2 regions of the Paenibacillus sp. Y859 genome follow, and region 2 is predicted to be linked to the other one. Evidence: riboswitches for the same ligand, from Rfam matches in the RefSeq annotation. Region 2 holds a riboswitch; the other holds the start of a gene.

Region 1 (3,555 bases), 110 kb from region 2:
CCGGAAGGGGCAGCAGAGGTATACGTGAAGTTAGAAATGTTCAATCCTTCAGGAAGTGTGAAAGATCGAGCGGCCTTTAATCTCATTGATACAGCCGAAAGAATGGGTTTACTCACCCCTGGTGGGACAATTATTGAACCGACTAGCGGCAATACAGGTATTGGCTTAGCTATGATTGCAGCGGCTAAAGGTTATAAGGCTATTCTTATTATGCCTGATAATATGTCCAAGGAACGAATCAATATTCTAAAAGCATACGGAGCAGAGGTTGTTCTAACGCCAAGTAATGAAAGAATGCCGGGTGCTATTGCTAAGGCACTGGAACTCAGTGGAGAAATTGTCGGGAGCTTCATACCTCAGCAGTTTGAGAATCCTGCTAATCCTGATATTCATCGTATCACGACCGCTCCGGAAATATTGGAGCAAATGGATTATCGTTTGGATGCATTTGTAGCTACCGCAGGTACAGGAGGTACGATTACAGGTACAGGCGAGAAGTTACGTGAACATTTGCCTAATATTCATATCGCTGTTGTGGAACCTCAAGGATCTCCCGTTCTTTCTGGTGGTCAACCTGGTCCGCATAAATTAGTGGGCACGAGTCCAGGCTTTGTTCCGAAAATTCTTAATACAACGGTATATAATGAAATTATTCAGATAACGGATGTAGATGCTGTTGGAATGATGAAGGACCTAGCTCGTCTTGAGGGCATTCTTGTAGGACCTTCCTCAGGTGCATCTGTTTATGCCGCGATACAGGTAGCCAAGAAGTTAGGAACCGGCAAGAGAGTAGTATGTATAGCTCCTGATACGGGTGAACGATACTTGAGCATGGAGTTATTTTGAAATATAAGGATATCTATTCATATCACGCCCATGGAAATCTCATATTCCTCGGGCGTATGATTTCAATGTGATTAATCTCTTGGATAGTCCACTCTCATAATATCTAGAAAAGGTATCTTCGTTAGTTCTATATCATACTGAATATGAACTAATCGGGTTCTTGAGTCCAAGAGCACGATCTGACCACGCACCTGTTCTTGCCGTCCCCAAACGGTTAATACGATGTCACTTTCCTCGTTCTTTGCTTCGACTAATTGGTTCCCTAATTCTTCTAATTCAAATTCATCACGCGTGGGCCTCTTCGCAACCTTTGGCTTAGCCATATAAATCCCTCCCTTACACAACAAGACCGAATCTCCAGTATACCGTCAAATGATGTTGAAGTCATTTCTATCTTCATCATTTCATTGAGTTTAGGTCGTTAGAACCATAAAGTTCTACTTTTAGAAAGAAAATTTCAGAAAATTGCAAAATTCAATGGAAATGATTACAAATACGTAGTAAGATAGGACTCGTTATTGTATTTTAATAAATAGATATAATGAACTAGGATTTACTTGGATGGATTATTAATTTCATAAAAAAAATTCGGCAAAATTACTGAAAAGTAGTGACGCAAAGCTAAAGGGACTAAATCCGCATGGGATAGTCAGCCAGTTACATGAAAAATTGGTGATTTGCGGCTGTTATAACAGTTTCCGTAGATCACCTTTTTTTTGTCTTTATGAATAGACAAAACTGAACTTGAAAGGATAGGGGGGAACGACGTTATAATTGTAGTTTCAACGACATTAGATTTCGCACATATTAAACAGACAAAGAGGAGATAGGACATGAAGTTACCACAAATGTTTAAATCGATCACTAACAGAAGTATTGTCACTAAAAATATGATGTGGACTAGTATATCCATTATTTTAACAGGAGTTATATTAATTATATCAAGTTATTATATTCAAGGAGAAGTTCTTACAGATCAATTGGAGTCTGATTCGCAGAAAATTATGGAGTCTTGGAAAGGGAAGATAACAGCGGAAGAGACTCTTGAAGCGAAAGCTAATACAGACCGTAATTCACCGATTCATCGAAAAATGGCTGAGGTATTTGCCGAATTGCCAGAGATGCATCCTAACGTTGCTCAAGGTTACATATTCGGGCCTGAACTTGTGAATGGCAATGAAACATCTATTATCGCCTTTTCAGATGAAGTGATGGATATGCTTGCTGCAGACGGACTAGCTTACGGGGCGCTGTACCCTCAGCCTACTATTCATGCTGATGGTGTCAGAGAAATGTTGAAGACGAAGGAAATGGCATTTACTGATCCGTATGATGATGACTACGGTACGTGGGTAACCGTTCTATCACCCTATGAAGATAGCGAAGGCAATATATTCGCTTATATGGGTATAGATGTTGATGCGAGCTTAATTATGGCTGGGAAACAGGCATTGCTAAAAAGTACGTCGATAGCTCTACTTGCTACCTTAATTGTTATGTTGGCGCTGCAATATTTCATAACGAAGCGGACCTTTGCACCTGTGAAGCACTTGATGAATGCTCTAGAGACACTAAGTAAAGGTGACTTTAACGTTCAACTACCAATAGGCAAGGATGAATTCGGTCAAGTAGCGGAAAGATTTAACGCGACAGTCACCACTATGAATCGCTTGGTAACGACTATTAAATCCGTATCTTTACAATCGGCAGAACAATCGAAAGAATTGTTCTCCAATCTGGAAGATAACCAAGAAATTTCAATGGAGATTACTACTAATATTGAGGAGATATCTGAACAAGCATCTCAACAAAGTAAGTCCATTTTAGAGAGTGTAATTTCATTAGAGGAAATATCCTCAGGCGTGGGCACTATTGCGAGCAGTACTAATCTGTTATCTGATACGTCTATGGAAATGAAAGATCAATCAGAGCGTGGTAACGAGAATGTAGGCGAAGTTATGCAACAGATGGATAATATTCATAAATCGGTACTTAACTCCGTTAGTTCCATCGAACAATTACAGAATCGTTCTGGACAAATAGGTGAAATTGTGCACGTGATTACCCAAATTGCTACGCAAACGCAATTACTATCTTTAAATGCTAGCATTGAAGCAGCAAGAGCTGGAGAAGAGGGACGCGGATTTGCTGTTGTAGCCAATGAAGTAAAAAAACTGGCGGAAGAGTCTAAGAAATCTGCTGAACAAATTGCAGAATTAATTCAGTTTATTCAAAAGGAAACTCAGATTGCAGTTAATGCGGCTAATGAAGGAGAACGTAATGTAGAAGTAGGAATACGAATTGTGAAGGAGACAGGCATTTTATTTAATGGGCTGTTAATAGCTACAGAATCAGTGACAAGTCAGATTCAGGAAGTCTCTGCCGCAACAGAAGAGATGGTAGCTGAGACAGAACAAATCACCGCTGCAATTAAGCATCTTGCGGTTATAGCAGAGAGAAATGCTGAGGTATCTGAGGAAATTAAGTCTAGTACCCATGAGCAACGAACATCTTCGAACAAAATGGTTGAAACTGCGGAGCACTTAAATCAAGTATCTAGTAAGATTGAAGAATTAGTCTTTGGATTGAAAGTCTAAAATAGCATGTCGAAGGTTAGTTTGTTATCGCAAAATACGTTACTTCTAGAGATATAAATAAGGAGCGATTGTTAATGATTACTACTTTGATAACGGGGACTACGAACGAATA
Region 2 (3,555 bases):
TAGAAAATATACTCTTGGCTTGCATCAGCTGTAAAAGTATAGCTTTCGCTTGCCTTTTCTGCTGTGTAGCCAGCAATTGTCGTCGCTGCAAGTGTAACGATTTCCCCTGTTACTCCCGCTGTCGTGGTTGCAGCAGATAGTTCCTTATTCGTACCTTTTTCCAAATACTTCACAGTCACCGCTTGCTCGTCTGCTGTGTAGTAGAAGATATGCTCTTGATCCAAAGTTCCCGTCAAGGTATAGCTGTGACTTAGTGCCTTCGCTGTGTAGCCAGGAATTGTTGCCGCTGTAAGCTCAACAGTTTCTCCTGTTACACCTGATTTAGTGATTGCAGCTTCCAATACCTTGTTCGTTCCTTCTTCCAAATACTTCACAGTGACCGTTTGTGCATCTGCTGTATAGTAGAAGATATGCTCTTGGCCCGGAGTTGCTTTAAAAGTATAGCTGTGGCTTGCAGCTTTCGCTGTGTAGCCAGTCACTGGCACTGCTGTAAGAGTAACATTCTCCCCCGTTACACCCGCTTTAGTCGTTGCAGCCTCTAATACCTTGTTCGTTCCTTCTTCCAAGTACTTCACAGTGACCGCTTGTGCGTCTGCTGTGTAGTTCACTGTGATCGTTACTTCCTTATTAGGCATCGTTCCCGTTACGTGTCCACCATTTACGGTTAACCCACTACCTGTACTAAGGGTTACGTTCTTGAAAGTATAGCCTGGAATTAATTTGCTGCTGTAATCGTAATTTACTGATTCACCTTGAAGTTTCTTAATGACTTCAGCTGGGCTTAGCTCGATATTTCCAGCCTTATACTCTACATTGAGATTATAAGGTGCTTTCACATACCCGAACCAGATGGTTGGATTAGGATCAGCAGTAGTCAATTTCTTACTTGTTGGATTATCACCCTTTTTGAGCAAATAACCATCAACATCTTTGGCTGATACCGAATAGGTCTTGTTGATATCAAGCGCTGACTTTCCAGATACAGTAAACGGTTCATCGTATAGCTGTTCTGCTTTATCTTCGCTATCTACAACAACTCCGGCTGTATTGATTGGATCGCCTTGCGCATTAACATAATACCCTCTAACGGTGATGGAACCTTTACCGAAGCTCACTTCTGGAACCTTAAAGTCCTTCGATGCCGGCTTGCCATTGGCATCAGTATAGGTCAATGTTGTTTTTTTGTTCGTTGGATGTAACACTTCCGGATCTGCGTTCGCATCCATCTTAACGGTATAGCTCATCGTTGCTGGAGAACCCTCGGCAATGTTACCGATATTCCAGTCGATCGTTTCTGTCCCACTGTTCCATTTTGTCGTTCCTTGAGAAACGGTGATATCACCGATCTTATCGAACTCGACTCCCATCGGGTCGATAACTTTTGCGTTCTCCGCTGCAAAGGAAATCTTACTGGACAAATCAGTAAAGACGTTGTTCAACTCATTACTGGTTGAAGCAAAATACCCCTTGTTTTGACTCTTATTCAATACATCTTTGGCATTGTTATTATTCCCAACATCGAGTCCTATGGAATAAATACTAATTCCCTTATCCATGGCTAGTTTGGCCTCTGATATGGTTGCAATACCATTATCTTTTACATCAAATTTATTCACCTTATAAGTTTCATCTTTAGAAAAGGGCCATGACCCATACTTTAATCCATAGTCCGAACCTGAACCAAGGGTGCTCCCATACTTAAACTCTGAAAGTGCAAACCCTGCCTTTGTATCTCCTGGCCAGGTATAAGCTGTCGCCTTATCTGCCTTATAGCTGTAAGTCGGTTCGCCATCACTTAAGAGAATAATGACCTTGTTCTGTGCTTGGCTTCCCGCCAATAACTCATCAGCACGATGAATCCCTGCCTGAATGTTGGTACCACCACTAGCAGAAATCTTGCCAATAGCAGTCTTCAGAGCTGCTTTACCACTAACCCCTGTAAATCCAGCTACATCTGTTATACCCTCAGAAAAGGACACCACCGCAATTCTTGTTGTCGAATCTTTAATTAGTAAATTATCGACGAATTTATTTGCGGCTGCTCTGGCGTTCTTCATTCGATTCGAATCATCCATACTGCCTGACCGGTCGATGACCATTACAACGTCTGTGGTACTATTACTCTGGATATTCTTACCCTCAACGGTCAACGTTACCTTCCATTGACCCGATGTCCCTGTAGGCACAGCCACCTTTGTTAGATTGACTGCACCCGGATTGGGCCATTCTGGCTGATTCGTTGCATCAGCAGAGCTTGTTAGCAAGGTCCCTGGTATAAGTCCTATGAACACCGAAAATACGAGCACCCACATCGCTATACGTCTTAAGCTCCGTTTCATTGTTTCCTCCTTGATATTTATGGATTTAGTTCCCCGGAACACAAAAAGGTCCAGCTGCATTAACGAGGTTAATTGCAGCTGGACGATCATAAGTCTATTAACATAGACTGGTAGATTCCGAGGCTTTGCGAGCTAATCTTTCGATTAGTGTGCCAAAATATACAATTGTCGTTAGCGCAGATGTACTTTCGTGACTTACATCATATTTTTTGCTCCGTAAATAGTATAAAGGAACTATTGTAGTCCAATATATTCCACGTATCGAAAATTGTCAATCATTAATATATTACTATTCGCCATCAATAGACAAATCAAAAGGCACCCCCTCGGGTGCCTTTATGTTCACTTTATTACTTTTGAAAGTTCTGTAAAAATAACCCCTAATGCATGTGCTCCTGCGTCGGGATAACCGATACTTCTCTCACCAACGGTACCCGCTCTTCCCATACGAGCAACGATCGCCTCCGTTTGTTTCGCTCCTTCGACAGCCGCATCAGCCGCTTTCGTTGAGGCAACTTTAATGTCATCGCCATCAAGTGCACTATTTCCCCAAGATTCAGCATAAGGAACAAGCGCGTCAATCAATGTTTTGTCCCCAACGACAGCGCCACGGCCAAAGGCTCTCTCACCTGTATCCTGAATGCCTTTCACAACGGCGGCCATCATTTGAGCGAACTCATCAATGGATAGCTCTTGTTTGTTTCCAACATGTTTACTAGCTGCTCGAAATGCAGAACCCCAGATTGGACCCGAGGCCCCTCCACAATGCTCCATAATAATGAGAGAGCACGCATCTAGGAAACTTCCAATATCCATGGTGTGGTTCGTTACGAGATCATTCCACTCTGTCTTTAATTGCTTGAACCCCTTCGCAACACTCATGCCAAAATCACCATCACCCGCATGGGCATCTAGCTCACAGAATGGAATCTCATTCTCAATGATGATTTCACTCATTGTATCAAGAAGATAAATCATATTATTTAAAGAAAAAGTATCATTCTCAACCTTCGCAAAGTCTTCATTCGTCTCACATGTGTAGGATACAGATGTATTCTCATCTTCCTCCAATACGACCTCGGTATAGTTCACTTGTTCGAAAGGTTCATGAATGAATAGCGCTGGCGTATCACACGCTTCACTCAATAGCTCCTTCAACTGGTCGTCCAGTTTCATAATTGAAACTGACGCCCCAACCATATCTATACTCGTCATG

Evidence for each region. Region 2 has a riboswitch for cyclic di-GMP ahead of AC1TO8_RS11880 (MucBP domain-containing protein). Riboswitches for the same ligand answer to the same signal wherever they lie in the genome.
Region 1: linked by a shared signal. The riboswitch ahead of AC1TO8_RS12350 (methyl-accepting chemotaxis protein) and the one ahead of AC1TO8_RS11880 (MucBP domain-containing protein) in region 2 are both predicted to bind cyclic di-GMP.

What each region holds. Positions count from the first base shown of each region.
Region 1 is NZ_JBXCIZ010000004.1:280,781-284,335, forward strand. Features, by position in the region: gene cysK (cysteine synthase A) at 1-846, shown strand, start outside; gene AC1TO8_RS12345 (YolD-like family protein) at 918-1,169, opposite strand; cyclic di-GMP riboswitch class I at 1,427-1,511, shown strand; gene AC1TO8_RS12350 (methyl-accepting chemotaxis protein) at 1,680-3,443, shown strand; gene AC1TO8_RS12355 (non-ribosomal peptide synthetase family protein) at 3,518-3,555, shown strand, end outside.
Region 2 is NZ_JBXCIZ010000004.1:171,048-174,602, reverse strand. Features, by position in the region: gene AC1TO8_RS11880 (MucBP domain-containing protein) at 1-2,339, opposite strand, end outside; cyclic di-GMP riboswitch class I at 2,410-2,503, opposite strand; gene dhaK (dihydroxyacetone kinase subunit DhaK) at 2,682-3,555, opposite strand, start outside.